3 regions of the Roseateles agri genome follow, and region 3 is predicted to be linked to each of the others. Evidence: predicted binding sites of a transcription regulator. Region 3 holds the regulator's gene; each other region holds the start of a gene.
What was found. The regulator HrcA, encoded in region 3, represses chaperone genes, less so after heat shock. The targets are predictions, from matches to a motif close to TTAGCACTCNNNNNNNNNGAGTGCTAA.

Region 1 (3,271 bases), on a different contig from region 3:
CGCACGCTGCTGGTGCTGGAAACGCCCGCCGATTCGCAGGCCGAAGCGGTATTCGCCCATCTGGACTGGCAGCGCGCCGGCGAGATCCCCGACTTTAGCGCCTGCGCCGAAGGCCGGCTGCACGCCAGCGCGATGTACTACAAGCGGCTGGAACTGGCGTCGAGCTAACGAGTTATTTCAGCGTCATCAGGCGATCAGCAGGATCTTGCCGACGGTGCCGCGCGCCTCGATCAGCGCATGCGCGGCAGCACCTTCCGACAGCGGGAAGCGCGCGGCCACCGGCACGCGCAAGCGGCCGGACTCGATCAAGCCGAACAGCTCGGCCGCACGGCGCCGGCGCTCCTCGGCACCGGTGAGCACATTCCACAGGTCGCCACCGACGAGTCGCTTGGAGCCATCCATCAAGATGCTTGGCGGCACCGGCGGCGGCGTGCCGCCGGCCATGCCGTAGAAGACCACCGTGCCGCCCGTACGCACCTGGGTCAGCGAATCGAGCACGGTCATGCCGGTGGAGTCGTAGACCACGTCCAGCGGCGGCAGTCCCGTGAGGTCCGGCGCGGCGCCGGGCGGGCTGACGAGCACCTCGGCCGCCTGCCCGCGCAAGACCGCCGCCTTGGCTTCGCTGGAGGTCAGGCCGATCATCCGCGCACCGCGGGCCGCGCCCCACTGCATCAGCAAGCCGCCGACGCCGCCGGCCGCGGCGTGCACCAGCGCCGTTTCGCCGGCCGCCAGCGGATGGCTGTCGCTGGCGAGGAACTGCGCGGTGAGACCCTGCAGCAGCGCCGCGGCGGCCGTCTCCGCATTGATCGTGGCGGGCAGCGGGATCAGGCGCTCGCAGTCGACCGCGGCCAGTTCGGCGTTGGCGAAAGGCGCATCGGCGAAGCCGACCCGGTCACCGGGCGCGAAGCCGCTGCCGGGCGGCGCACTGACGACGACGCCCGCACCCTCGTAGCCGGCGATGTAGGGCGGCGCGCCGCGCAGGTGATAGCGCCCCTGGCGGCGGTAGACGTCGGCGAAGTTCAGGCCGATCGCCTGCAGGCGCACCAGCGCCTGGCCGGGCCCGGGCACCGGGTCGGGCAGTTCGGTCCAGCGCAGGACGTCGGGACCGCCGAATTCAGAGAAGGTCAGTGCTTTCATGGCCCGCATGCTACGGCGGGCGAGTCCCTGGCATCCGATTTGCCTCAGCCAAGCATCCGTTCCCCGGCGTATCCCGACGGCAGAAATCGGCGGTTTAGCGTGAAAGTTAGCAAACACTCTTCGCTGAAGCCCTATGAATTCTTGCTATCACCGCGATACCCCCTCTTGTTTAGCACTCATCTTGGCGGAGTGCTAATATCAACGCCGTGGAACCCAAAAGGTTCGGTTTGCCAAGGAAAGCGAAGCTGACGATGTCTACTTCTTCTACTGCTGCACTGACGGTTCGCGACCCCTGGGCGCTGGTGCCCTCTCTCGGTAACCTGGACGCCTACATCTCGGCCGTGAATCGCCTGCCGCTGCTGACTGCCGAGGAAGAAAACGCCTCGGCCCGCAAGCTGCGCGAATCCGGCGACCTGGAAGCCGCCGGTCGGCTGGTGCTCTCGCACCTGCGTCTGGTCGTGTCCATCTCCCGCCAATACCTGGGCTACGGCCTGCCGCAGGGCGACCTGATCCAGGAAGGCAACGTCGGCCTGATGAAGGCCGTCAAGCGCTTCGACCCGGACCAGGGCGTGCGCCTGGTCAGCTATGCGATGCACTGGATCAAGGCCGAGATCCACGAGTACATCCTGAAGAACTGGCGCATGGTCAAGGTCGCGACGACCAAGGCCCAGCGCAAGCTGTTCTTCAACCTGCGCTCGATGAAGCACAGCATGAAGGAAGGCGTGGCTGACGACCAGACGCACCGGATGAGCCTCACCGAGGCCCAGCTGGAGCAGGTCGCGACGACGCTGAACGTCAAGCGCGAGGAAGTGCTGGAGATGGAAACGCGCCTGTCCGGCGGCGACGTGGCCCTGGAGCCGCAGACCGACGACGACGGCGAGAGCTATGCCCCGATCGCCTACCTGGCCGACGAGACGCAGGAACCGACCCGCGTGCTGGAAGCCCAGGCCCGCGATGCGCTGGCCGGCGACGGCATCACGCGTGCGCTCGATGCACTGGATCCGCGCAGCCGCCGCATCGTGGAAGAGCGCTGGCTGAAGGTCAACGACGATTCCTCGGGCGGCATGACGCTGCACGAGCTGGCCGCCGAGTACGGTGTTTCCGCCGAGCGGATACGCCAGATCGAGGTGGCCGCGATGAAGAAGATGCGCAAGGCGCTGACGCCGGCCTGAGGCGTCGCCAGCAAAGCAGAAGCCCCGCTCAGCGGGGCTTTTTTCATTTCTCGTTCAACAGCGTCTTGACGTCGTCCGCCAGCGCCTGCGCGCCGGAGCCGTAGCGGGTGAACACACGCACCCGGCCCTGCGGATCGAAGATGAAGCTGGCGGCCGTGTGGTCCATCGTGTAGCTGCCCTCGGTCTTGCCGGGCACCTTGGCGTAATAGACCTTGAACTCCTTGGCTGCGGCCTTGGTCTGCTCGTCGCTGCCGCGCAGCGCGACGAAGCTCTTGTCGAAGTTGGCCACATAGGCCTTCAGCAGGTCGGGCGTGTCGCGCTCGGGGTCGATGCTGACGAACACGCCCTGCAGCTTGTCGCCGTCGGCGCCCAGCGAGCGCTTGACCTCGGACAGCTCGGCCATCGTCGTCGGGCAGACGTCGGGGCACTGCGTGTAGCCGAAGAAGACCACGACGACCTTGCCCTTGAAGTCGGCGAGGCTGCGCATGTGGCCGTCGGCATCGGGCAGGCTCAGCGTGCGGGCGTACTCGGCACCGGTCAGGTCCACGCCCTTGAAGGTGGGGGCGGACGAGCTGCCGCCGAACTTGTCGCAGGCGGCCAGGGTCAGGCCAAGTCCAAGGCTCAGCGCGAGGGTCAGGAAGAGTCGTTTCTTGATCATCATGCGATGTAGTGGTCGATCAGCAGCGCCGCGAACAGCAGCGCCAGGTACCAGATCGAGAACCAGAAAGTCTTGCGCGCCAGCATGTCTGAATAGTTTCGCCACAGGCGGATCGCGTAGACGCAGAAAGCCAGGCCCAGCACCACGGCGCTGACCAGGTAGAGCCAGCCGCTCATGCCGGTCAGGAAGGGCAGCAGCGTGGCGGCCAGCAGCACCCAGGTGTAGAGCACGATCTGCAGCTTGGTGTAGTCGGCGCCGTGGGTCACCGGCAGCATCGGCAGGCCGGACTTGCGGTAGTCCTCGG
Region 2 (3,271 bases), on a different contig from region 3:
TCCGCCTTCAATTCTCGAAGCCCGGTTCAGGTCCAGCGGCCTGAGGGTCACGGGCGCCCGGCTCCGGATCCTCAGGTTCTTCCAGCGGGCGCACCAGCGCCACTGGAGCGCGGAGGAGATTTTCCGGGACCTGATGTCCGAGCCGGATGCGGACCTGGGCCTCAGCACCGTGCACCGCATCCTGATGCAGTTCGAGCAGGTTGGCCTGCTCACCCGGCATCAGTTCAAAGGGTCGAGAGTCGTCTACGAACTCGACGACCGCGGGCATCACGATCACATGGTCTGCCTGATGTGCGGCGCGGTGGAAGAGTTCGCCGACGAGACCATCGAGCGGCGCCGGAACGAGATCGCCTCGATGCGCGGATTCGAGCTGCGCCGCCACGCGCTCACCTTGTTCGGCTGCTGCTGTCGCGCCGAGTGCCGTGCCGCCTGGCGCAGCCGGAGGTGATCTTCAGTGCTCGTCCGCCGATTTCTCGACCAGCGCGCTGCGCACGCCGCTGATCTGGCCGCGAACCACCTTCCAGAAATTGGCCGTGCCATCGACCAGCCGCCATGCGTTGGAGCGATGGGCCAGTTCGCCGACCTCGGGCGCCACGTCCCGCAGGTTCTTGAGCCCGAGGATCTTCAGGTACTTGCGCACGGTGTTCGGACTGTGGATCAGCAGCACGACGCGCCAGCCGTAGCGACGAGACAGCATCACCATGCCGATGGCGCTGCCCAGGTCATTGAGGTTGCCGTTGAAATCCTCGATGGCCCGGTCGATCAGACCCTGAATTTCCTTCTCGTTCATGCGTGGCTCAAGCTGTCCTCGTCGAATCCGCGCGAGTGTCGCACGCGTCCCGCCGGTTGAATTTGTCGATAATGCGAATCGTTTCTGCATCAATCGTGAATCGAGGAAAAGGCCGTGTTCAATGCGTTTCTGGTGACGCTTCGCGAGATCGCCGAACTGCTGGTGATCGCGGAGGGGCTGCGCGCCTACCTCCGTCACGAGAATCAGCGGCACCGGCTGCGGCAGGTCCACGTGGGCATGATCTCCGGCGCCTTGCTCGGCGTGGGGCTGTCCACCTGGCTGATCGAGCTGTCGTGGGACGCGATGCCGCGCGCAGCGATCTCCGCCGCGATCGGCGCGACGGTCCTGATGCTGGCGACCGGCATGCTGTCTTCGGTACGAAGCCTGCAATCGAAGGTCCAGGACGCCCTTGAACGCTGGGGCGAACGCACGGCCATGCCGGCGGCGATCATCGGCGTCGCCGCATTCGCGGCCTGTCGGGAAACGGTCGAGTTGTCCCTGTTCCTCGACGCCACCTGGCCGGTGGCCGGAACCACGGCGACGCTGGCCGGTGCAGCCCTGGGTGTCGGCTGCGCCGCGGGCCTGGCCCTGGTCTACCGCCAAATCGCCACGCGCGTGAATCTCCTGCTGCTATTCCAGTTGTCGACCCTGATCCTTGCCTTGATGGCGACCGAGCTGCTGCTGGGTGGCTTGGGTCGTTGGCTCGCGATCGCGACGGCCGACGACGCGCAAGGCAGTGCGGTCCGCAGCATCGCCACGCCCTTCCTGGAAGGCGGGCGATGGTACGTCGGCGTCTGCATGACGCTGATGCTGCTGCCCGGCGCCGCCGTGGCCCGGGCGTGGTGGCGCGAGTCGGCGATTCGTTGATACCCAGTGGATGCAAGGCTCTTGAACCGTCACCGGCCGCCCCTATAATTTGCCTGCTAGCACTCAACACCCACGAGTGCTAATATCTCAGGAGCCCGAGCCAATCGGGCTCTTTGAATACCGGGAAGGCCTGCGACGCCGCAGGCTTTTCACTTGTGGCACCGAGAAATCTCAAGGAGATCCATCCATGAAACTGCGTCCCCTGCACGACCGCGTGATCGTCAAGCGTCTGGAACAAGAAACCAAGACTGCCTCCGGCATCGTCATCCCCGACGCCGCCGCCGAGAAGCCGGACCAGGGCGAAGTCCTGGCCGTCGGCCCGGGCAAGCGTGACGACAAGGGCGCCTTCATCGCCCTGAACGTGGCCGTCGGTGACCGCGTGCTGTTCGGCAAGTACTCGGGCCAGACCGTCAAGGTCGACGGCGAAGAGCTGCTGGTCATGAAGGAAGACGACCTGTTCGCAGTGGTCGCCAAGTAAAGCTACTGCGCGGGCGCCATGCGGCGTTGGTGCGGTGCTCGGGATCCTCACGTACAGAAGTACGTTCCGGTCCCTCCGCTCCGCCCGCCTTGCCTGGCACCCGCTCGCTACGCTTTCCTTGGCAACCACTGACGTGCCTGGAAAGCGTGGTCAACCTCACATACTGAATTCGGAGAAAAGAACATGGCAGCAAAAGACGTGATCTTCGGCGGCGAAGCCCGTGCCCGCATGGTCGAAGGCGTGAACATCCTGGCCAACGCGGTCAAGGTGACCCTGGGCCCCAAGGGCCGCAACGTGGTGCTGGAGCGCTCGTTCGGCGCCCCGACGGTGACCAAGGACGGCGTGTCCGTGGCCAAGGAAGTCGAGCTGAAGGACAAGCTGCAGAACATGGGCGCGCAGATGGTCAAGGAAGTCGCTTCCAAGACCAGCGACAACGCCGGTGACGGCACCACCACCGCGACCGTGCTGGCTCAAGCCATCGTCCGCGAAGGCATGAAGTACGTGGCCGCCGGCATGAACCCGATGGACCTGAAGCGCGGTATCGACAAGGCCGTCACGGCCCTGGTCGCCCAGCTGAAGGCCGCTTCGAAGGCCACGACGACCTCGAAGGAAATCGCCCAGGTCGGCGCGATCTCCGCCAACAGCGACGAATCGATCGGCAAGATCATCGCCGACGCGATGGACAAGGTCGGCAAGGAAGGCGTCATCACCGTCGAAGACGGCAAGTCGCTGGACAACGAGCTGGACGTCGTCGAAGGCATGCAGTTCGACCGCGGCTACCTGTCGCCGTACTTCATCAACACGCCGGAAAAGCAGTCCGCTCTGCTCGACAACCCGTTCGTGCTGCTGTACGACAAGAAGATCAGCAACATCCGTGACCTGCTGCCCACGCTGGAAGCCGTGGCCAAGGCCGGCCGTCCGCTGCTGATCATTGCCGAAGAAGTCGACGGCGAAGCGCTGGCGACCCTGGTCGTCAACACGATCCGCGGCATCCTGAAGGTCGTCGCCGTCAAGGCTCCGGGCTTCGGCGATCGTCGCAAGGCCATGCTGGAAGACATCGCCATCCTGACGGGCGGCAAGGTCATCGCCGAAGAAGTCGGCCTGACGCTGGAGAAGGTCACGCTGGCCGACCTGGG
Region 3 (3,271 bases):
GCACACTCGGTGCGCCGAGCGGCGCACGGTGATCAGGTCACCATGCAGCAGGCTGGCGAGGCTCTGCATGTCGAAATTGACGCTGGCATCGCGCCCGGCCACGATCTCCAGCCGCACCTCGCCGAGGTCGGGCAGCACGATCGGCCGGTTGGACAGCGTGTGCGAGGCGATCGGCACCAGCAGCCAGCCGGCGATGCTCGGGTGCAGGATTGGGCCGCCGGCCGAGAGCGCGTAGGCGGTCGAGCCGGTCGGCGAGGCGACGATCACGCCGTCCGCCCGCAGATTCGCCATGAACTCGCCGGCCACGTCCACGCGCAGTTCGACCATGCCGGCGGTGGCGCCGCGGCTGACGACGACGTCGTTCATCGCCAGTCCCTCGAAGATGTTCTCGCCGTCGCGCCAGACGGCGCCCTCCAGCATCGCGCGGTGCTCCACCTCGTAGTTGCCGGCCAGGATCGGCGCCAGCGCGTCGCGGAAATGCTCGATCGAGATGTCGGTGACGAAGCCCAGGCGGCCCTGGTTGATGCCCACCAGCGGCGTGCCGTAGCGCGCCATCTCGCGCGCGAAGCCCAGCATCGTGCCGTCGCCGCCGACCACGATGGCCACGTCGCACTGGCTGCCGAGTTCGTCGGTGGTCAGCGCCTCGAAGCCGGTCATGCCGGTGTTCAGCGCCGTCTCGCGCTCCAGCGAAACCTCCAGGCCCAGGCCCATCACGAAGTCGGCGATTTCATCCAGAATCGGGCGGATCCCCTGAGCCTGGTGCTTGCCGACGATTGCCACATGTTGAAAGCGCTTGGCCATGCGAAGAATTACACCACAGCGATATGGCGGCTCCGGGTGGGGCTGGGCCGCCAACTACAATGAAAACCATGCTGGACGAGCGCTCCAAATCACTGCTGAAGACCCTGGTCGAACGCTATATCGCGGACGGCCAGCCGGTGGGGTCGCGCACGCTCTCCAAAGCCTCGGGCCTTGAGCTGAGCCCGGCCACCATCCGCAACGTGATGGCCGACCTGGAAGAGCTGGGCCTGATCGCCAGCCCCCACACCAGCGCCGGCCGCATCCCCACCGCGCGCGGCTACCGCCTCTTCGTCGACACGATGCTGACGGCCAAGCCGGGCAGCATCGTCGGCGCCGATGCACGGCCGCTGGAAACGTCGACGCTTCAGCCCGACCAGCCACAGCGCGTGATCGCCAGCGCCGCGCACCTGCTGTCCAACCTGTCGAGCTTCGTCGGCGTCGTCACCGCGCCGCGCAAGCCCAGCGTCTTCCACCACATCGAGTTCCTGCGCCTGGGCGACCGGCGCGTGCTGGTCATCATGGTGGCGCCCGACGGCGACGTGCAGAACCGCGTGATCTTCACCGCCAAGGATTTCAGCCAGAGCGAACTTGCCGAGGCCAGCAACCGGCTCAATGCCAGCTACGCCGGCCTGACGCTGGAAGCGGTGCGCGAACGGCTGAAGAGCGAGGTCGACGTGCTGCGCAGCGAGATCGCCACGCTGATGAACGCGGCCGTGCAGGCCGGCACCGAGGCGATGGTCGACGAGCAGGACCGCGTCGTCATCTCCGGCGAACGCAACCTGCTGACCGTGCAGGACTTCAGCAACGACATGGGCAGCCTGCGCCGCCTCTTCGACATGTTCGAGCAGAAGACGCAGCTGATGCGCCTGCTCGACGTCTCCAGCCGCGCCGAGGGCGTGCGCATCTACATCGGCGGCGAGAGCCAGGTCGTGCCCTTCGAGGAACTGTCCGTCGTCTCCGCCCCCTACGAGGTCGACGGCCAGATCGTCGGCACCCTCGGCGTCATCGGCCCCACCCGCATGGCCTACGACCGCATGATCCAGATCGTTGACATCACGTCGAGGATGGTGAGCCAGGCGCTGTCGGGACAGAAGTAGCCGGGTCGCCCCGGCGATAGCGGCTATAGAATCGCCGCCTTCCTCCCCGGGGGCCGTTAGCTCAGTTGGTTAGAGCAGAGGACTCATAATCCTTTGGTCGCAGGTTCAAGCCCTGCACGGCCTACCATTTTTCTCCTATGAAGACCGTATCGCGGCGGCTTTGACTGCCTGAATGTTCGCAGTCATGGCCCCCAGGTGGCCCCCTCAAGATCCCGCTTAGTCCCGGGTGCTACGCTTGGGGTCATGGCCAACAAGAAATCCGAGGCGGCGCCTCTCGCGACCCTCGCGATGCCCGCCAATTCGATCGCGCAGGAGCTGGGCATCCGCACCGGCGAACTCTTGCTGACTCCGGCGCAGGTCGCGGAGATGCTTCAGACCAACACCGATCAGCTCTCGACGATGCGGGAGGTGGGCGATGGCCCTCCGTTCACCAAGCTCGGCGACGGGAAGAAGGCTCCGGTCCGCTATCACCTGGGCAAGCTGCGAGATTGGATCGAGGGGCATACGTTCCAGAACACGTCGATGCTCAACGTGTCGCGTTTCCATTCCCTCGCTGACTTTTTGGGCAAGGGGACGATCATGGACAGCTATGCCGCGGCGATCGACGCCGACGGCGACGCCTTCGAGTTCTGGGAGTCCGTGGACAGCCAGCGGGACATCGTCGAGGTCCGCTGGATGCGCATGCACGACATGCTAGAGGCCTTCCGCATGCAAGCCAATCGCCGGTTCGCGGAAGCCGAGGCCAAAGAGATTGGCGAGAAGGGGCCGCGCGGCTACACGGAGACGATCTGAGCCATGGACGCGCCCGAAGGCTCGCCTAAATAGGGCCGCCTGGCTTGTCCCACGTCGTCCGCTTGGCTGCGCCTCGCGTCTTGGCGGTTCTTACGGCTGCGCCAACCTCGATGCTTTCGCCGAGCGAGGTCGCGCGTGACGCTGCGTCAGCGAGGCGCGTGGAGAACTCCCGAAGATTGAGCTGCTCGATGTCGTCGTTGAGCCGGCCCGTCGCGATGGCTTCGGCCATGTCCAAGGGGCGGCCGTCGGCTTGAATGCAGAAGGGCCAAGTCTCGGCGACTGAAGCCTGAGACAGCCAGGAGCGAAAGCCGCGCAGCGCAGGATCCGCCGACAGCGGAGCTCCGCGTTTCAAAAAGCTCCTGTCCACCGTGGCATATCGCCGCCCCAGGTAGTCCACAACGTCGCTGGCGACGTAATGGACTTCGCGCTCATCGCTATGCGCGGGGATGTAGGGCAGGGACATCGGATGCGTCGGGTCGATCTGATCGGCTTGGCCTGCGGCTTTCAACGCGCGCTGCTTGCGCCGATCGGCCTCCATCGTCTTAGGCTCTCGATTGATGATGATGCCGGTCTGCTTGGTC

Region 1: the regulator HrcA is predicted to act here: its motif matches at 1,307-1,333, upstream of rpoH (RNA polymerase sigma factor RpoH).
Region 2: the regulator HrcA is predicted to act here: its motif matches at 1,714-1,740, upstream of SNE35_RS05595 (co-chaperone GroES).

The regions. Positions count from the first base shown of each region.
Region 1 covers NZ_JAXCLA010000001.1:370,830-374,100, forward strand. Annotated here, with positions in the region: gene SNE35_RS01725 (GNAT family N-acetyltransferase) at 1-168, shown strand, start outside; gene SNE35_RS01730 (quinone oxidoreductase family protein) at 187-1,137, opposite strand; gene rpoH (RNA polymerase sigma factor RpoH) at 1,389-2,309, shown strand; gene SNE35_RS01740 (SCO family protein) at 2,353-2,970, opposite strand; gene cyoE (heme o synthase) at 2,967-3,271, opposite strand, start outside.
Region 2 covers NZ_JAXCLA010000002.1:302,105-305,375, forward strand. Annotated here, with positions in the region: gene SNE35_RS05580 (transcriptional repressor) at 11-448, shown strand; gene SNE35_RS05585 (hypothetical protein) at 452-790, opposite strand; gene SNE35_RS05590 (FTR1 family protein) at 905-1,657, shown strand; gene SNE35_RS05595 (co-chaperone GroES) at 1,845-2,135, shown strand; gene groL (chaperonin GroEL) at 2,319-3,271, shown strand, end outside.
Region 3 covers NZ_JAXCLA010000009.1:127,921-131,191, forward strand. Annotated here, with positions in the region: gene SNE35_RS25685 (NAD kinase) at 1-801, opposite strand, end outside; gene hrcA (heat-inducible transcriptional repressor HrcA) at 870-1,898, shown strand; tRNA gene SNE35_RS25695 (tRNA-Ile) at 1,949-2,025, shown strand; gene SNE35_RS25700 (hypothetical protein) at 2,142-2,690, shown strand; gene SNE35_RS25705 (hypothetical protein) at 2,716-3,271, opposite strand, start outside.